4 regions of the Halomonas sp. THAF12 genome follow, and region 4 is predicted to be linked to each of the others. Evidence: predicted binding sites of a transcription regulator. Region 4 holds the regulator's gene; each other region holds the start of a gene.
The links. Region 4 encodes FNR, which switches genes on or off when oxygen is low (the NO sensors DNR and NnrR bind a similar motif). Its sites were predicted from a motif close to TTGATNTANATCAA; they were not measured.

Region 1 (4,870 bases), 1.4 Mb from region 4:
GTTGACGTTGAACGGGCGGGGCGTCAGCGCCCGGGTGCGCTCGATCATCGCCCTAGCCTTATCGACGCCGCTGGCGCCGATGCCCAGCGAGCCCAGGCCGCCGGCATTCGACACGGCCGCCGCCAGCGCCGGCGTGGCCACGCCGGCCATGGGCGCCTGGAGGATTGGCTGGATGCCCAGCCGGTCGGTCAGGGGATTCAACGATGTCATGGGAATGGCCTCCACGAGTGCGGGATACGGTGGCGTCGGTTGACAGCAGTGGGCGGCATGGCGTCTTTTATCGGCGCGCCAGCCGCCGCGACGTCGCCCGAGCGCCGGGCCCTTGTCTCGACCCGGCCGCCACGAGGCGGCGCACGACGCCATGGCGGATAGGGAACAAGAAACAGGGGAGTGTGGGATGTACGTCGAGAGTGTGGAAAAGGAAGACTACCGCGAGCTGCTGGAGGTCTGGGAGGCCTCGGTCAGGGCAACGCACGACTTCCTGCGGGAAGACGACCTGCTGGAACTGAAGCCGCTCATCTATGAGCAGTATTTCGGCGCCCTCGACCTGACCTGCGTCAAAGGAGAGGGCGGTGACATCCTGGGCTTCTGCGGCGTGCAAGGCGGCAAGATCGAGATGCTGTTCGTCGCGCCCCAGGCGCGCGGCGCCGGCATCGGCGCCTTGCTGCTGGATGACGCGGTGGCCGCCCAGGACGCCTCCCGGGTGGACGTCAACGAACAGAACCCGCAGGCGCTGGGCTTCTACCGCCACAAGGGGTTTTCCGTCACCGACCGCTCGCCGCTCGACGGCTTGGGCAAGCCCTATCCGCTGCTGCACATGGCGCTGGTGCCCACGCCGTGACGCGCCGCGCCCCTGGCCTCGACGGTGACGCCTCAGCCCGGTAACAAGCTCTCGCCGAGCGCCTCGCCCAGCCTATCCACCGCGGCGGCCAGCCTCTCGTCGATCACATGGAGATACTCCGTCCAGTCGTCGACGTGGTTGAGCTCCGCCTTGCCGTCCGAGATGCCGCGCAGCACCACCAGCGGCACGCCGAAGCGGGTGCAGGCGCGCAGGCAGGCGTAGCTCTCCATGTCCACCATGTCGGCGGCGATGGCGGCATAGGCCGCGCCCGAGACGATGTTGGCGCCGGTGGAGAGCGACGCCTCGGGAATCCCGGGAATGCGCAGCGGCAGGGGCAGGATGTCCGGCAGGTCGAGGAAGGGCGTGACGCCCTTCTGGAAGCCGAGCGGCGAGGCGTCCATGTCGCGGTAGGCCACCGAGGTGGCCTGGTAGACCTCGGTCTGCTCCAGCGCCCGGCTGCCCGCCGAGCCCAGCGACACCACGAGGTCCGGCCGTTGCCCGCGCGCCGCAAGCTCCGCCAGCGCCGCGGTGAGCTCCACCGCCGCCTCCACCGGCCCCACGCCGGTCATGAAGGGCGTGAAACGCTCCCGCAGATGCGGGCCGTATTCCGCGTCCGCCGCCATCACGAACAGCACGGAGCGGCCGCCGAGCGTGGTCAGCGGCGCCGGTGCGCGTGGTGTCTGGTTCATCCCCAAGTCTCCCGCAGCTATAAAGGCCACCATCATGGCGGGCAGAGGCGTTGGCGCCAAGCGGGCGAGGGCTTGAGAGAAGCGAGAGGGTCGTTCCCGCAAGATCGATCTAGATCAAAAGCCGAAGTGAAATTGTCACCAAGCGGTGACATTCTTGATCCCTCGTTCTAGGCTGAGTGATCAGCCAACCAGCAAGGGACTGCCATGGCCGATCACTCCACCGAATCCCGTATCACTTTGCATCCGCATTCCCGGCGCGTGCGCATACGTGCTGGCGACACCCTGATCGCCGATACCTGCAACGCCATCGAACTGCGCGAGAAAGGCTATCCACACCGCCACTACATCCCGAAAGAGGATGTGGATATGGCGAAGCTGTCGATTTCCTCCACCGTCACCCACTGCCCGTTCAAGGGCGATAGCACTTATTACTCCCTGCCCGATATCGCCGATGTGGCCTGGAGCTATGAACGGCCTAACGATGAGGTTCAGGCGGTTGCCGGGAGGTTGGCGTTTGATACGGACAAGGTGACGGAGATTGTGGAATGACACGCCAAAAGTGCTCCATTACGGCTTTCGTAGGAGCGCAGCCTGCTGCGCGAGGGGATGGTGGCTTCTGGCTTAATCCCGATGCCCAGGAAATAAAGCCGGCGCGTTCAAGTCAATAAATGAGCCGGCTATCTAATTCCTGTTAGCACCACTACAAGGAGGTGTCGAGATGCCTGATAGATTAGAACTCACGAAAAACTCCCAATTTTACACTCCAAAAGTTGAGATAATCGATGAAGTTATTGAAGATATTCTCAATGAAGCATCAAGCAACATTGATGAAGATGCGGGCTTTATCATTGATGTTTTTAGACAAGAGAAAAGCGTTGAAGAGCATGAACTGAACTATATATACTCAATTAAAGTATTTCCTTCAGTTAGGCCAGTGTACTTTATTGATGAAGCCCTTGAAGACAAAATTCATGCATACATTATTTTAATTGAAATTGATGGGTATTTGGCTGTATTAAAGAAAAGCTGCTCAAGCATAACAGAAAAAATAAAAGAATACTTCAGCCTAGTAGGTAGTAGTGAGCTTGGCAAAACATTTGGAGACAATGCGGAATATCAAAAACTTGCGTTAAGGAATATGACTATTTCAGATAAGGCTCTAAGATCTAGATCTTATGAAGCAGCGGATCTGAAAGGTCTATTATCAACTCATGCGGCCGGGAGGTCTATACCGTTCTACTTGAAGATAAGGCAAGGTTCTTCTATTAAATCAATTTCTGGTACTGGACGTGTTGTTGAATCTTCACAAAGAAAATCAGTTGATGATATAGCTGTTTGGATAAAAAGCCAAATACAATTACTGGAATCAGCCAGTGAGAATGAATTCCTTGACTCTTTCGCAAAGAAAGTAGAGTTGCAAGAGGTTTTGTCTGAATGTGAGCCAAACGCAATACTAATTGAAAGCTCACTTCTTTATGAAAGAATAAAAAGCGATTCTTTACCTCTGAAATATAGAAGTAAGAAAGGAAGCAATATACTTGTTTCTGAGCGAGTGACAAACAAGCTGTTCTCAGAGCTGGAAAAAGTTTATGAAATTGATAGCGAAGATAAAGTCATAGGAAGAGAGGGCTGCTCAAAAATACGTAGAAATGAAAAAACATTAACAATAAGTTCAAAGATGCTCACCAAATTCCGAGTTATTGAAAATGGAAAAGACATACCATTACAGAAGTATATAGTGAAAAATGGTTTCTATAGTATAACTTTCACAGACCCAAAGTATATGTATTTCATGGGGGCATGCTTTGAGGATCAATCTGGAGTCTCAGAAATAAATAGCATTCTCGATATATTGCAGCCTCAGGCAAATATGGGGGGAGTTACGTCAGAAAAAGGTACATTCTCTACTACACATACAAACTTCGATGTAGACTCTATGTTTTATCTCGTTGAGGATGCACATAAAAATGATGATTACATATTTTGTGATGATCTTGGAATAGAATGGGCTGATCATATCACTTTGAATCTTTCAGAATCATGCATTTCATTTGTTCACTCTAAGCATGGAAGCCCTACTACATCTGCTAGTAAGTTGCATGATGTCGTGGGTCAAGGGATAAAAAACCTAGGCAATATGTTTTTTACTCATCAGCAGTTATTAGAAAGAGTAAATGGTAAGTTTTCTGATCTGTACAGTAATGGCAGTGTAAATACCCAAATAACAAGAACAAGAAAAGGAAGTGCCGCATCTATTGGTGGGGACTTAGAAAACCTTCTGAAAGATTATCAGCTTCATAGGAAATGTATCTTATGTTGCTCCTTTATATCAAAATCAAGTATAACAGCTGAATTCTCGAAAATCCAAAATAATCAAAGCGTACCAGGTCACATAACCCAGCTTCTATGGATTATTTCTTCTTTTGCACATGCAGCGCGAGATATGCATGCAATACCAATCATTTACTGCTCGCCGTAGTGATAGCAAGTGCATCAAATGGATAATCGGGGTCTACCCCGTTTCCCGCTGCTTTTTGATACAGAAAAAATAGAAAAGGGAAGGTAGTGTATGGGGAGTTATCATAATGATCAGCCTATTAGCGGAGAAGAAGAGAGCCCCGATCTTTTAAGTAGAAAATCGTTTTCTGAGCGTTTAGCGAGCGTGCTTCTAGTCGCTCCCGGTGATGATTGCATGACGGTATCTCTTGAGGGCGATTGGGGCTATGGAAAAACTTCAGTAATCAACCTTGTTAAAAAAACATTGTCACAACAGGAGAATAGTCCTGTTATAGTAGAATACAATCCATGGCTGGCAGGAAAAGCAGAGGCTTTAGTACAAGATTTTTTGGTTCAGTTTTCCGCGCAGCTCAATATCCCCGATAGGCCAAAAGAAGGGCTGAGAGCCTCTAAGGAGTTATTGGCGTACTCAAAACTGTTTAACGTTATGAAATTCATTCCTGGCGTGGAGCCGTGGGCTTCAACTGTTCAAGGAGTTTTTGGAGCTGTTGGTGGTGCTACTAAAAAAATTAGCAAGTTAAAAGAGCTTGACCTACTAGGAAGAAAGAAGAAGATAAATGCTCTTCTAAAGAGCCTAGGAGTATCAATAGTCGTCGTTATTGATGATATCGACCGATTGGCACCTGATGAGGCTTTTCAAGTAATTAGATTGGTAAAGGCTGTAGCTGATTTTCCCGGGACATCTTTTTTGTTGTCCTTCGATCCCTCATATCTTGCAAGCTCACTTGAAAAGCAGGGTATTGATAATTCAAGTCAGTATATAGATAAAGTGGTTCAGTTAAGGATTCCTTTGCCTCTTATAGCTCATCGTGATCTTCAAAAC
Region 2 (4,870 bases), 350 kb from region 4:
GGTGTTCGTGATGTTCCTGATGCCGGAGACCAAGGGCGTCTCCCTCGAGGAGCTGCAGAAGCGCCTGGTGCGCGAACCGCAGGGCAAGCGCGAGGCCTCGAGCGTCGCCGCCCAGCGCGGCTGACACGACGCCGCCGTCCCGCCGTCGAACCGACGGCCCGGAAACGAAAACCGCCCGCGCCTTTCGGCGCGGGCGGTCTCGTTTCCTGGCGAGGAACGCCTCAGCTCTGGAACACCAGGCGGTCGCCCTCGGCCTCGACGCGGATGACATCGCCCGGCGAGAACGCGCCGGCCAGCAGGTCCTGGGCCAGCGGGTTCTCGAGCCGGTTCTGGATCGCCCGCTTGAGCGGCCGCGCGCCGAACACCGGATCGAAGCCGACCTCGGCCAGCTGCGCCATGGCCGCATCGGAGACCTCGAGCGACAGGTCGTGCTCGGCCAGCCGCCCGCGCAGGCGCTCGAGCTGGATGGCGGCGATGGCCTGGATCTGCTCCTGGCGCAGGGCGTGGAACACCACCACCTCGTCGATGCGGTTGATCAGCTCGGGGCGGAAGTGGGTGCCGACCACGTCCATCACCGCGGACTTCATCTGCTGGTAGCCGCCGTCGTCGCCCCCCATGCCCTGGATGATCTCGGAGCCCAGGTTGGAGGTCATCACGATCACGGTGTTGCGGAAGTCCACCGTGCGGCCCTGCCCGTCGGTCAGGCGGCCGTCCTCGAGCACCTGCAGCAGGATGTTGAAGACGTCGGCATGGGCCTTCTCGACCTCGTCGAGCAGCAGCACCGAGTAGGGCTTGCGGCGCACCGCCTCGGTCAGATAGCCGCCCTCCTCGTAGCCGACGTAGCCCGGGGGCGCGCCGATCAACCGGGCCACGGAGTGCTTCTCCATGAACTCGGACATGTCGATGCGCACCATGGCCTCCTCGGTGTCGAACAAAAAGCCGGCCAGCGACTTGCACAGCTCGGTCTTGCCCACCCCGGTCGGGCCGAGGAACAGGAAGGAGTCGTTGGGGCGGTTGGGGTCGGCGAGCCCGGCCCTTGAGCGGCGCACGGCGTTGGCCACCGCGGTGACCGCCTCGTCCTGGCCGATGACCCGCTCGTGCAGCGCCTCCTCCATGCGCAGCAGCTTGTCGCGCTCGCCCTCGAGCATCTTGGACACCGGGATGCCGGTCCAGCGCGACACCACCTCGGCGATCTCCTCCTCGGTGACGTTGGAGCGCAGCAGCTGATGCTTGGCGGTATCGGCCTCGGCGTCGCTGGACTCGGCGATCTTCTGCTCGAGCTCGGGGATCACCCCGTACTGCAGCTCGGACATCCGCCCCAGGTCGCCCTGACGGCGGGCCTGCTCGAGGTCGATGCGGGCGCGGTCGAGCTCGTCCTTGAACTGGGCCGCGCCCTGGATGCTGGCCTTCTCGGCCTTCCAGATCTCGTCGAGGTCGGCGTACTCGCGCTCGAGCTCCTCGATCTGCTCCTCGAGGCCGTCGAGGCGCTTCTTGGAGGCCTCATCGGTCTCCTTCTTGAGGTGTTCACGCTCCATCTTGAGCTGGATCAGCCGGCGGTCGAGGCGGTCCATCTGCTCGGGCTTGGAGTCGAGCTCCATGCGGATCCGCGAGCAGGCCTCGTCGATCAGGTCGATGGCCTTGTCGGGCAGCTGGCGATCGGTGATGTAGCGGGTCGACAGCTTGGCCGCGGCGATGATGGCGCCGTCGGTGATGTCGACGCCGTGGTGCACCTCGTAGCGCTCCTTGAGGCCGCGCAGGATGGCCACGGTGTCTTCCTCACTCGGCTCGTCGACCAGCACCTTCTGGAAGCGGCGCTCCAGGGCGGCGTCCTTCTCGATGTGCTGGCGATACTCGTCGAGGGTGGTGGCACCCACGCAGTGCAGCTCGCCGCGCGCCAGCGCCGGCTTGAGCATGTTGCCGGCGTCCATGGCGCCCTCGGCCTTGCCGGCGCCGACCATGGTGTGCAGCTCGTCGATGAACAGGATGATCCGGCCCTCCTCCTGGGCCAGCTCCTTGAGCACCGACTTGAGGCGTTCCTCGAACTCGCCGCGGAACTTGGCCCCGGCCAGCAGCGCGCCCATGTCCAGCGACAGCACGCGCTTGTCCTTGAGGCCCTCGGGCACCTCGCCGTCGACGATGCGCTGGGCCAGGCCCTCGACGATGGCGGTCTTGCCCACGCCGGGCTCGCCGATCAACACCGGGTTGTTCTTGGTCCGGCGCTGCAGCACCTGCACGGTGCGGCGGATCTCGTCGTCGCGGCCGATCACCGGATCGAGCTTGCCGCTGGCCGCCCGCTCGGTGAGGTCCAGGGTGTACTTCTCCAGCGCCTCGCGGCTCTCCTCGGCGTTGGGATCGCTGACCTTCTCGCCGCCGCGCACGTCGTCGATGGCGGTCTCCAGCGCCCTGCGGCTCAGTCCGGCCTGGCCGAGCAGCTTGCTCACCGCGTGGCGCATCTCCAGCGCGGCCAGCAGCACCAGTTCGCTGGCGATGTACTGGTCGCCACGCTTCTGGGCCTCGCGGTCGGTGAGGTTGAACAGCTTCATCAGGTCGCGGGACGGCTGCACCTCGCCGTCGAAGTCGCCGACCCTGGGCAGGTCGTCGAGGTGGCCGACCAGGCCGTCGCGCAACCGCGCGGCGTCGGCGCCGGCCTTCTGCACCAGCGCCTTGACGCCGGTGTCGGTGGCATCGAGCAGCGCCAGCAGCAGGTGCCCGGGCTCGAGCTGGTTATGGCCGTGGCCCACGGCCAGCGACTGGGCGTCGGCCACGGCGTTCTGCAGCTTGGCGGTGAACTTGTCGATTCGCATGGAATGTCCTCCGTCGGGGTAGCGACGCGATTCGGACGCGCCGCCTGTCCCAATGTCATGGGTCTTGACATCTTAAGTGGCGTCAGGATGGCCGGCTTTCAAGTCGGCCGCCGGAGGAAACGCCGGAGGATTGATATGGGTCAAGCTCGCGCCCGGCGAGGCCGAGCTAGCGCAGCCAGATCATGCTGGCCATGCGGCCGGTGGCGCCGTCGTCGCGGCGGTAGGAATAGAAGCGGGATTCGCAGGAGGTGCAGAAGTGGCCGCCGCTGATGTGGGCGAGCCCCAGGCGTTCCAGTCGCAGGCGCGCCAGCTTGTACAGGTCGGCCATGTAGTGGCCCAGCCGATAGGGGCTCGGCACGAAGGCCTCGGCGGCATCGGGCTGCACGGCGACGAAGGCCTCGCGCACCTCGCGGCCGACCTCGAACTGAGCGTTGGAGATCGCCGGCCCCAGCCACGCCATCAGCGACTCGGGCGGCACGCCCATGGCGGCCACCGTGGCCTCGAGCACGCCGCCGGCCAGGCCGCGCCAGCCGGCGTGGGCCACGCCGACCCGCTGGCCGTCGCGGTCGCAGAAGAACACCGGCAGGCAGTCGGCGGTCAGCACCACGCAGGCGTGGCCACGGTCGAGGGCCACCGAGGCGTCGGCCTCGGGCGGGGTCTCGAGATATTCCGACTGCACCCGGGCGCCGTGGACCTGATCGAGCCACAGCAGCGGCCGGTCGTCGCCGACCTCCTTCTGCAGCTGGCGGCGGCACAGCGCCACGTGGGCGGAGTTGTCGCCGACGTGCTGGGCCGGATTGAAGGCGGCGAAGCGCCCCTGGCTGGGCCCGGTCTCGCGCGTGGTGACGCAGGCCGCCACCGAGGGCGGCGCCGGCCAGTCGGGGCGGATCAGGGTCGGGCGCAGGTCGAGGGCATCGCTCATCGCGGTTTCCTTAGCGGCGGGTCTCGCGGTCTTCGCGCAGGAAGTCCAGCAGCATCAGCATGTCATCCGGCAGGGCCGCGCGAAAGGTCAGCGTCTCGCCGCTGGTCGGATGCACGAAGGCCAGCTTGCGGGCGTGCAGCGCCTGGCGCGGAAACTCGCGCAGCACCTCCTTGAGCGTCTCGCCGGCACCGGCCGGCAGCTTGAGGCGCCCGCCGTAGACCGGATCGCCGATCAGCGGATAGCGCAGGTGCGCCAGGTGCACGCGGATCTGGTGGGTGCGGCCGGTCTCCAGCTTGCAGCGCACGTGGGTATGGGCGCGGAAGCGCTCGACCACCCGGTAGTGCGTCACCGCCGGCTTGCCGGAGGCGGTCACCGCCTGGCGCTTGCGGTCCTTGGGGTGGCGACCGATGGCCGCGTCCACCTTGCCGCCGGAGGTCATCACCCCGACCGACACGGCGTCGTACTCGCGGGACACGGTGCGCGCCTGGAGCTGTTCCACCAGCGCGGTCTGGGCGCCCAGGGTCTTGGCCACCACCATCAGCCCGCTGGTGTCCTTGTCCAGGCGATGCACGATGCCGGCCCGCGGCACCGCGGCCAGCTCGGGGCAGTGATGCAGCAGGCCGTTGAGCAGGGTGCCGTCGGGATTGCCGGCGGCCGGGTGCACCACCAGGCCGGGCGGCTTGTCGATCACCATCACCTCGTCGTCCTCGTACACCACGTCGAGCGGGATGTCCTCGGGCTCGAAGCGGGAATCGTCCTCGACGGTGGCGGTCAGCGCCACGGCCTCGCCGCCGTAGACCTTGTCACGGGGCTTGGCGGGGCGGCCGTCCAGGGTCAGCGCGCCCTCCTTGATCCAGGCCTTGAGGCGTTCCCGGGAGAAGTCGGAGAAGAGGTCGGCGGCGGCCTGGTCGAGGCGCAGGCCGGCCATGTGCTCGGGGACGCGGTGCTGGGCTTCGAAGGTCTGGGACATGGACTCGATGATCATCCGTCTGGGCGGTGGAGCGCTCCGCGGCAGCGCGCTCGGCGCGGTGACTGCGTTTTGCCACGAGGTGCTTTATAGTGGGCGAATTCGGGCCGATTCTAGCACGGCCACCCAGGGTTGTTTGACACGAGGATCACGATGCGCGTTATCACGACCGGACCC
Region 3 (4,870 bases), 560 kb from region 4:
CCACCTCGACGCCGTCGCTGCGCAGCCAGGCCGACAGTGTCGAGAACACCAGCAGGAAGGGCAGGCCCGCCGAGAAGCCCAGGAACAGCATGGTCAGCACCGGGGCACGCAGGTAGACCGACAGGGCGCTGCGCCAGCTGCGATGCGCGGTGGGGGTCGGCATGAGGGGGCTCTCCTTGCGATGGGTCAGGGCACGTGCCGGGCCATCGATGTTAAAATCCCGGTCTCGACCGGGGCCGACGACACCGGTGGCACGCGCCGCCGATTGTTGCAGAGCCCCGGCGCCGACACCAGCCAGAGACGATCGACGACATGCGTGATGACGACCTTTCTCTCGAGGCCACCGAGGATGCGGTGCCCCGCTGGTATGCCATCCAGTGCAAGGGAGGCGAGTCCTTCCGCGCCGCCGAGCACCTGGGCAACCAGGGCTACGAGGTCTTTCACCCGGTGCTCGAGGTGCAGAAGAAGCGCCGCGGCAAGCTGGAGTGGGTGAGCGAGCCGCTGTTTCCCTACTATCTGTTCATCCGCCTCGACCGGCTGATCAGCAACTGGCGGCCGATCCGCTCGACGCGCGGCGTGCTCAAGCTCGTGACCTTCGGCGGCGACATGCCGGTGCCGGTCGGCGACGGGCTGATCGAGGCCCTGCGCCGCCAGGCCAGCCAGGATGATGACGACGTCGCCCACGTCTACTTCCGTGCCGGCGAGGCGGTGGAGATCACCGAGGGGCCGTTCAAGGACCTGCAGGCGGTCTTCGCCAGCCACAAGGGCGAGGAGCGCGCCATCGTGCTGCTCAACATGCTGCATCAGCAGCAGCGTCTGGAGATGCCCGTCTCCCGACTGCGCCGTCGCGACTGATGCCCTTTAACCCTATCTTTCATTCCCCAGTACCGGAGGCCCCATGACCATCGCCCCCCAGCGGGTCGTGACCCTGCACTACGTGCTGAGCGACGAGGACGGCCAGGTCCTCGACGACTCCCGCGCGCGCCAGAAGCCACTCGAATACCTTCACGGCCACGGCAACCTGATGGCCGGGCTGGAGCAGGCCCTGGCCGGGAGCGAGGCCGGCGCCGAGCTCGAGGTGACCCTGGCCCCCGCCGAGGCCTATGGCCTGCGCGACGAGGCGCTGGTGCGCGAGGTCGGCCGCGAGGCCTTCCCGGTGCCCGATCTCGCGCCGGGCATGCGCTTCCAGACGCCGGGCGATGACGGCCCGGAGATCGTCACCGTGCTCGAGGTGCGCGACGACGGCGTGCGGATCGACACCAATCATCCGCTGGCCGGTCGCCACCTGCACTATCGTCTGGAGGTGCTGGAGGTGCGCGAGGCCACCCGCGCCGAGCTCGCCAAGGGCCACCCGCTGCCGCCGGGCACCACGCCGGATCAGGTCGAAGACAAGAAGATGGTCTGAGCCCTCGGCTCGAGAGCGCCGGCCGCGTCGCCCTTCGGCGCGGCCGCGTTTCCCCCGTTTCTCTCCCTCCTCCTTGCCCCTCCTTCCCTTCGGCGCGACGCGGCATCGTTTCCGGGGCCGAGGAGCTCCCAGCGGCAGCGTCGCGAGCGTGAATCTGACCTGGATCAAGCCCGTACGGCCGGCCTGTTCACACCGGGTGGCGCACTTGACCCAGATCAGCGTATCGCCCGGGACGGGCCGCTAGAGTGGGGCCATCACATCGCGACGGGAGGCAAGCACCATGTACTGGGACGATGCCGTGATCTTCGGGCTTGCCACCGTCGGCATGATGATCGCCTTCATGGGCGGCTGGGTGGCCTTCGTCATCCGCGACCACCATCGTCGCGAAAACAAGAAGCGCTGATCCACCGTTCCACCGTCGTCAGGGGAGGGGGGCTACCCCCCACTAGGCCGACCCTTCGGGGCCGGCCTTTTTTTGTGCCGTCGTTCGGTAGAGGGGGGACGCTCAGCGGTCGGCGGTCAGGCGCTCGGGCAGGCCGGGGGCCGCGGGCGTCCAGCGTCGGGACAGGGCGCGCATCACCCGCTCGGGGTACCAGGTCTTGCCCAGGCTGCCGTTGTAGCGGGCCAGGGCGCGGGTCAGGTCGCCGTCTTCCACCGCCAGGTAGTGGGCCAGTATCGTGCAGCCATAGCGCAGGTTGCGGATGGGATCCTTGAGGTCGTCGGCGGGCAGGCCGAGCTCGCGGATCCAGAACGGCATGATCTGCATCAGCCCCACGGCGCCGGCCGATGACACCGCCTCGGCGCGGAAGGCGCTCTCCACCTGAATGACGGACAGCACCAGCGCCGGCGGGAGGCCGGCCAGGCTCGCCTCCTGATGGATGCGGGTCAGTAGCGTCTGGCGACGATCGGCATCGGGCACGTAGCGCGCCAGGCGCGGTGCCATGTCGTTGATCCACTGACGGGCCGCCCACACCTCGGCGGGCGAGCGCGGCGTCCGCCGGGCGCCGTCCAGGGTCGGGCGCAGCGTGGTGGGGAGCGGCGGCAGGGCCCTAACCACCGGCGCCCGGTCCGGGACCGGGCGCACGGAGAGGGCATCGAGGAAGTCGCTGCCCGCCTGGCCGTCGAGGGGCTGGGCGGCGAGCGGCGACGCCAGCAGCAGGGAGGCGGCCGCCGCCAGGGCGGCCGTCGGCCGCCGCTTAGCGGGCGTCGATCTTCTCGTGCAGGAAGGCGAGGATGTCCCCGGCGGGGACCATGGTGGCATCGCTGTCACGGCGTCCCTTGTACTCCAGTTCACCCTTGTCCAGTCCGCGGTCGCCGACCACCAGGCGATGGGGAATGCCCATCAGTTCCTGGTCGGCGAAACGCACGCCGGGGCGCAGGTCGCGATCGTCGAGCAGCACGTCGAAGCCGGCGGCGCTGAGCTCCTGATAGAGACGCTCGCTCTCCTCGCGCACGCGCTGTGACTTGTGGGCGTTCATCGGCACCACGGTGACGTGGAAGGGCGCGATGGCGTCCGGCCAGATGATGCCCCCGTCGTCATGGTTCTGCTCGATGGCGGCGGCCACGACCCGGCTCACCCCGATACCATAGCAGCCCATCCAGGGGTGCGCGGCCTTGCCGTTGGCGTCCAGCACGGTGGCATTCATCGCTTCGCTGTACTTCTGGCCCAGCTGGAAGACGTGGCCGACCTCGATGCCGCGCTTGATCGACAGCGTGCCCCGGCCGTCAGGCGAAGGATCGCCCTCGACCACGTTGCGCAGGTCGGCGACCTTGGGCAGCGGCAGGTCGCGCTCCCAGTTGATGCCGAAGTAGTGCTTGCCGTCGACGTTGGCGCCGGCGCCGAAGTCGCTCATCATCGCCACGCTGCGGTCGATCACGACCGGCATCTCGAGGTTCACCGGGCCCAGCGAGCCGGGGCCGGCGCCGGCCGCCGCGCGGATCTCTTCCTCGGTGCCCATGGTCAGCGGGCTCGCCACCTCGGGCAGGTTCTCGGCCTTGACCTCGTTGAGCTCATGATCGCCGCGCACCAGCAGCGCGATCAGGCCGCCCTCGGTGGCGTGCACCATCAGCGTCTTGATGGTCTTCTCGATCGGCAGGCCGTGCTGCTCGACCAGCGCGGCGATGGTCTTGGCATCCGGCGTGTCGACCAGGCGCAGCTCCTCGCGCGGGGCGTCGCGCTCGCCCTGGGGCGCCATCGCCTCGGCCTTCTCCATGTTGGCGGCGTAGTCGGACTCGGTGGAGAACACGATGTCGTCCTCGCCGGAGTCGGCCAGCACGTGGAACTCGTGGGAGCCGGTGCCGCCGATGGAGCCGTTGTCGGCGATCACCGGGCGGAAGTCGAGCCCCAGGCGGGTGAAGATGCGCACGTAGGTGTCGTACATCACCTGATAGGTGTCCATCAGCGAGGCTTCGTCGATGTGGAAGGAGTAGGCGTCCTTCATCACGAACTCGCGGGAGCGCATCACGCCGAAGCGCGGGCGGATCTCGTCGCGGAACTTGGTCTGGATCTGATAGAAGTTAGACGGCAGCTGCTTGTAGCTGGCGATCTCGCGGCGCACCAGGTCGGTGATGACTTCCTCGTGGGTCGGCCCGACGCAGTAGTCACGCTCGTGGCGGTCCTTGAGGCGCAAAAGCTCGGGGCCGTACTGGTCCCAGCGGCCGGATTCCTGCCACAGCTCGGCGGGCTGCACGGCCGGCATCAGCACTTCCTGGCCGCCGGCGCGATCCATCTCCTCGCGGACGATGCGCTCGACCTTGCGCAGGGTGCGAAGGCCCAGCGGCAGCCAGGTATAGAGCCCCGAGGTCAGGCGGCGGATCATCCCCGCGCGCAGCATCAGCTGATGGCTGATCACTTCGGCATCGGCGGGCGTTTCCTTGAGGGTGGAGATCAACAGTTGGCTGGCGCGCATGGGTCGCGGATATCCTCGAAAGCGTCGTATAGAGGGGGTGGGCCGACCGGATATGAGCGGCCCGAATTGAACGGCATTGTACGACCAAGCGCGAGTGGCGGCAAAAGGGCACGCGGCGTCGGCGTGGCTATGCCTTCGGGCGAAGGCGGGCGGGTGAGACGCTAGGTGCAAGACACCCGGGCGACGCCCGCGGCCAGGCAGGCGTTTTGGTGGGACCAGTCGGCGTGGTTGTTGACCTGGCCGTGGTCGCGCAGGGCGCGGATCGCGGCCAGATCGAGGCGGGCCAGCTGCCAGCCCGGCGTGGCGTCCCGGGCCTGGGTCAGCACGCCGTCGGGCGGGAAGCCGTGGTCGCAGGGCGTGTAGACGCCGGCCCGGCCGATGTTGATGTCCACCGCCGGCGACCACAGCGCCTCGCCCACCGTGGGCGAGTGCACGATCGCCACCTGCTGCTCGATGGCGCGGGCCTGGGCGCTGAGCCGCACGCGCTGGAAGCCGGCCTCGGTGTCGGTGCAGCTCGGTACCAGCAGCAGCTCGGCGCCGGCATCCACCAGCGCCC
Region 4 (4,870 bases):
CTGGTCGACCGTCACCGCCACGCCCATGGCCAGTATGGCTGGCTGTTCCGTCCCTATACCGGGGAGGAGCTGGTGGCGCTGGCCGTGCAGTCGACCGGCGGCGACGTGCGCGGCGCCGAGCCGCTGGCCATCGCCGCGGTGCGGCTGCGCGGCGACCGGGTGCTGACCAGCGAGTCGCTGGAGCTCAGGCTGGCGCGCCCGGAGGGCGTGGACGCCGAGACGCTGCGCCGCCACGGCCTGCGCGGCATCGATCTCGACGACGGCGTGTCGATCGACCAGGCGCTGGCGCGGCTGCTCGACTTCGTCGGCAACCGGCCGCTGGTGGGCTGGCGCCTGGACCGCGATCTGGCGCTGCTCAACCGCCAGCTGCGCGCCCGGTTCGGCTTCGAGCTGCCCAATGCCGGCATCGATCTGGTGCAGCGCTACCAGCGCCATCACCACCATTCGCGGCTCGAGGTGGCGCCGGCCTTCGAGCGGGTCGCCGAGCAGCTCGAGGTGCCGTTGATGGGGCGTCACAGCGTGCTGGGCACCGCCGTGACCACCGCCCTGATGCACCTGCGGCTGGACCGCGATGCGGTGCTCGCCCGTCGCAGCGGCTGAGCGGGCACCACGTCGCCAGTCTCGCGGCAGGGTGGTAGGATAGGCGCCCTTTCCCTTTCCCCGATGCCCTGGCAGCGCCCCGACCATGCAAGATGCCGTGACCTTCGATCCCCGTCCCGCCGATGAGGCCGCTTCGGCCGAGCCGTCGACCCCGTCCGCCGAGGCGCCCGACGCCAAGGCCAAGCGTGAGTTCAACAAGCTGCAGAAACGCCTGCGGCGCCAGGTCGGCAATGCGATCATCGACTTCGACATGATCCGCGAGGGCGACAAGGTGATGGTGTGCCTGTCCGGCGGCAAGGACAGCTACACCATGCTGGAGATTCTCCGGAACCTGCAGCGCAACGCGCCGGTGAACTTCTCGCTGGTGGCGGTGAACCTCGACCAGAAGCAGCCCGGCTTCCCCGAGCACGTGCTGCCCGAGTACCTGGACGGCCTCGGCGTGGACTACCACATCCTCGAGCGCGACACCTACTCGGTGGTCAAGGAGAAGACCCCGGAAGGCAAGACCACCTGTGCGCTCTGCTCGCGGCTGCGCCGCGGCTCCCTCTACGGCTACGCCGAGGAGATCGGGGCCACCAAGATCGCCCTCGGGCACCACCGCGAGGACATCCTCGAGACGCTGTTCCTCAACATGTTCTTCGGCGGCAGCCTCAAGTCGATGCCGCCCAAGCTGCTCTCCGACGACGGCAAGAACATCGTCATCCGCCCGCTGGCCTACTGCCGCGAGGCCGACATCGCCGAATTCTCCGAGCGCATGGCCTTCCCGATCATTCCCTGCAACCTGTGCGGCTCGCAGCCCAACCTGCAGCGTCAGGTGGTCAAGGAGATGCTCGCCGAGTGGGAGGCCAAGCATCCCGGCCGCCTGGAGAGCATGTTCAAGGCGGTCACCAACGTCGCGCCCTCGCAGCTGGCCGACCGCGAGCTGTTCGACTTCGCCGGGCTGGAGGACAAGCAGGCCAAGATGCAGGCCGATCGCATCGACCTGCATAACGAGTGAGTAGCGCCTAGCGGCAAGCGCCCGGGTGCTCAGTAACGGGCGGCAGATGTCGAGGAAGCCGATGAGAAACCCACGGGACGTCGAGTCCTGTGGGTTTCTTCGTTGACGTCAACAATGGCCATGACATCATTCTGCCGCGCTTGGCGCTTGGCGCTTGGCGCTTGGCGCTTGGCGCTTGGCGCTTGGCGCTTGGCGCTTGGCGCTTGGCGCTTGGCGCTTGGCGCTTGGCGCTTGGCGCTTGGCGCTTGGCGCTTGGCGCTTGGCGCCGTCAGCGACAGCCCTCTTCCTCGGCCAGCTCGGCCAGGGCGTCCAGGTCGAGGATGTTCACCTCGCGGCCGGACACGGCCACCAGGCCCTGCTGCTGGAAGCGCCCCAGGATGCGGCTGACGGTCTCCACGGCCAGGCCCAGGTAGTTGCCGATGTCGGCCCGGGACATGGAGAGGCGGAAGCTGTAGGCGGAGTAGCCGCGGCGGCGGAAGCGATCGGAGAGGCTGGCGAAGAAGGTGGCCAGGCGCTGGTCGGCGGTCTTGCGCGACAGCAGGCGCATCATGCGGCGGTCGTCGCGCATCTCCTTGCTCATGCTGCGATACAGCTGGGCACGAAGCTCCGGCAGGCGCTCGGAGAGGGCGTCGAGGCGGTCGAACGGGATCTCGCACACGGTGGTGGTCTCGAGCGCGATGACCGAGCCCGGATAGCTCGACTCGTCGATGCCGTCGAGCCCCACCAGTTCGCTGGGCAGGTAGAAGTTGGTCAGCTGATCCGTGCCGCCGCCTTCGCTGGTGACCTGCTTGAGACTGCCGGAGCGCACCGCGTAGACGCTGGTGAAGGGGCTGCCCTGGCGGAACAGCGACTCGCCCTTCTTGAGCGGCGGTCGGCGCCGGATGATGGCATCGAACTCGTCGAGGTCCTCCAGTTCGAGGGCCAGGGGCAGACACAGGGAACTCAGGCTGCAGGTCCGGCAGCGGGTCTCGTGCAGCAGGGAACGGCGCCGGCCGGCTGCGGTGTCGGGCATGCTGTCCTCCTTGATCGGGGCTTGCCTCCCCCATTATGGCGGATAGCCCCGGTTCGGGCATAGCATCCCTTGGGCGAGTCTCAGGTCAGGCCGGGGCCGGGCGGGCGAGCATTCCGCCAGCGCCCCGAGGCGGTGGCGAGCCGACCGTCGTTCAGCGCCGCCGCGTAGTCCCGGGGCGAGGTGGCGTTGCAGGCCACGGCGTCGGGCAGCCGCGAGATGGCGCCGGTGCCGAGCCCCAGTCGGTCGCGCGCCCGTTCGCGACGCGCCTGGGCGAGGGCATCCTCCAGGGCGGCGCCCCGACGGGCGTAGGAACCGTGTCCCAGTGCCCGGTAGCCGGCCTCGGCCAGGCGTTCGTCGACCCGGGCCAGCAGCGCCGTCGGCAGCGTCGATTCGCCCTCCTGCCAGGCGGGCTCCGGGCGCAGGGAGAGGCGCGGCGGCGACATGGGCAGCAGCGCGGCGAGCGCGGCGACGGCCTCCCGCGGCGGGATCGTCGGCGCCACGATCAGCACCAGGTTCAGCGAGTGCCAGCCCATGCGCACGGTCTCGTCGAGCAGCGGCTCGACGCGTGACTGCAGGCGGGGCAGGGCGTCCAGCCGGCCGGCCGCGGGCAGGCGCATGATCAGCTTCAGCCGGTTGAAGCCCAGGGCCTCCAGGTGACGCAGGGTGAGCAGATCCGTGGCGTGGGGGTCGAGCTCGACGGTGAAGTCGCGCGGGCGCCCCGGTTCGAAGGGGAAGCGGGAGGCCAGCCGGTCGACGAGGCCGCTCATCTGCGACAGGGTCAGCGAAGGCGGGAGGCCGCTTCCCCAGTGCAGGGCCTCCAGGCGTCGCTCCGGCGCCAGGCAGCGTCGCACCAGCACCATCTCGCGGTCGAGCCGGGCCAGATCGACCTCGAAGGGATCCATGCCCTTGCCGTCGCCGCGGGCATCCACGTCGTGGCGAAGCGGCAGGCGCAGATGCAGCGACAGCGGGCGGGCCTGGGTATTGCTGGCGGTCAGCGCCGCGGCGTAGTCGTCGGCGCCGAAGTCGGCGGGAAGGGTGACGGACATGGCGGAGTTCCGAGCGTTCATGTCGTCAGGCTAGTGCTCGCGGCCCCCAGGGGTGTTGCGCTGGGTCAAACGTGCGGGCGTTAGCGGCTCAATGATGCCCGGCGTGCCCGGCGTCGTGGGCCATCTCCATCGCGCCCGGCCACAGGCCCCACAGCTGCCACAGGGCGAAGCCGATGATCGCCAGCGCCGCCAGGGTGCGGGTGGCCGGATGACGGATCAGGGCGCCGAGCCGTCGCGCGGCCAGGCCGGTAGCGAGCAGCGCCGGCAGGGTGCCGAGCCCGAAGGCGCCCATCAGCGCCGCGCCTCGCAGCGGGTCGGCGCCGGCCAGGCTCCAGGTCAGCATCGAGTAGACCAGCCCGCAGGGCAGCCAGCCCCAGACCGCGCCCAGGGTCACGGCCTGGGGCAGCGTCACCACCGGCATCAGTCGCCGTCCGAGCGGCTCCAGATGGCGCCACAGGCGCCTGCCGAGCGCCTCGACCCGCAGCAGTCCCTTCCACCAGTCGGCGATGTAGAGCGCCATCAGGATCAGCATCACCGCGGCCAGGACCTGGAGCGCCTGGCGGATCCCCGGGGCCAGGCCGACCAGGGTGCCGAGGCCGGCGGCCAGGGCGCCGGCGGCCATGTAGCTGGCGATGCGTCCCAGGTTGTAGCCCAGCAGCAGCCCGCCGAGCCGCGCCGGATGGCGCAGGCTGGGCGGCACGGCGAAGCTCAGGGCGCTCATGATGCCGCCGCACATGCCGATGCAGTGGGCGCCGCCCAGCAGGCCGAAGACGAAGGCCGCGGCCAGCGGCGGCAGATCGAGTCCAGACGGATTCATTCAGGCTTCCTTGTCGTGTTTCCCGGTCGGCGCGTCGGCGTCGCCGTGCCGGCGGGGCGCCTCCCCGGGCGGGTCGTCATCGTCGAACAGGATGCGGTGGGCCGGGCCTTCCAGGTCCTCGAACTGGTCGTGGCGCACGGCCCAGAAGAAGGCCCAGACGGCCAGGCCGAGCAGGATCAGCGACAGCGGGATCAGCAGGTAGAGAATGCTCATGGGGCGTCCTGGGCGGGGGAATCCACGGGAATGTCGGGCAGCTTTCGGCGCGTGAGGCGCAGGGCGTTGGCGACCACCACCAGCGAGCTCGCCGACATGCCCAGCGCCGCCAGCCAGGGGGGCACCCAGCCCATCGCCGCCGGCGGCAGGGCCAGCAGGTTGTAGGCCAGCGCCCAGCCCAGGTT

Region 1: FIU88_RS02625 (DUF427 domain-containing protein) is a predicted target of FNR. The motif match lies at 1,635-1,648, and genes of this name have one in related genera.
Region 2: clpB (ATP-dependent chaperone ClpB) is a predicted target of FNR. The motif match lies at 2,935-2,948, and genes of this name have one in related genera.
Region 3: ccoM (cytochrome c oxidase subunit CcoM) is a predicted target of FNR. The motif match lies at 1,611-1,624, and genes of this name have one in related genera.

The regions. Positions count from the first base shown of each region.
Region 1 covers NZ_CP045399.1:568,483-573,352, forward strand. Annotated here, with positions in the region: gene FIU88_RS02610 (nitronate monooxygenase family protein) at 1-210, opposite strand, end outside; gene FIU88_RS02615 (GNAT family N-acetyltransferase) at 398-841, shown strand; gene FIU88_RS02620 (5'-methylthioadenosine/S-adenosylhomocysteine nucleosidase) at 874-1,530, opposite strand; gene FIU88_RS02625 (DUF427 domain-containing protein) at 1,735-2,079, shown strand; gene FIU88_RS02630 (hypothetical protein) at 2,249-4,009, shown strand; gene FIU88_RS02635 (P-loop NTPase fold protein) at 4,100-4,870, shown strand, end outside.
Region 2 covers NZ_CP045399.1:3,365,072-3,369,941, forward strand. Annotated here, with positions in the region: gene FIU88_RS15565 (sugar porter family MFS transporter) at 1-124, shown strand, start outside; gene clpB (ATP-dependent chaperone ClpB) at 222-2,804, opposite strand; gene pgeF (peptidoglycan editing factor PgeF) at 2,971-3,726, opposite strand; gene rluD (23S rRNA pseudouridine(1911/1915/1917) synthase RluD) at 3,737-4,696, opposite strand; gene FIU88_RS15585 (outer membrane protein assembly factor BamD) at 4,847-4,870, shown strand, end outside.
Region 3 covers NZ_CP045399.1:2,451,016-2,455,885, reverse strand. Annotated here, with positions in the region: gene FIU88_RS11305 (MFS transporter) at 1-163, opposite strand, end outside; gene rfaH (transcription/translation regulatory transformer protein RfaH) at 313-855, shown strand; gene FIU88_RS11295 (peptidylprolyl isomerase) at 899-1,405, shown strand; gene ccoM (cytochrome c oxidase subunit CcoM) at 1,686-1,808, shown strand; gene FIU88_RS11290 (lytic transglycosylase domain-containing protein) at 1,911-2,462, opposite strand; gene FIU88_RS11285 (proline--tRNA ligase) at 2,602-4,314, opposite strand; gene FIU88_RS11280 (carbon-nitrogen hydrolase family protein) at 4,476-4,870, opposite strand, start outside.
Region 4 covers NZ_CP045399.1:3,010,333-3,015,202, reverse strand. Annotated here, with positions in the region: gene FIU88_RS14010 (exonuclease domain-containing protein) at 1-600, shown strand, start outside; gene ttcA (tRNA 2-thiocytidine(32) synthetase TtcA) at 686-1,597, shown strand; gene fnr (fumarate/nitrate reduction transcriptional regulator Fnr) at 1,866-2,609, opposite strand; gene FIU88_RS13995 (hypothetical protein) at 2,690-3,655, opposite strand; gene FIU88_RS13990 (sulfite exporter TauE/SafE family protein) at 3,744-4,472, opposite strand; gene ccoS (cbb3-type cytochrome oxidase assembly protein CcoS) at 4,473-4,685, opposite strand; gene FIU88_RS13980 (heavy metal translocating P-type ATPase) at 4,682-4,870, opposite strand, start outside.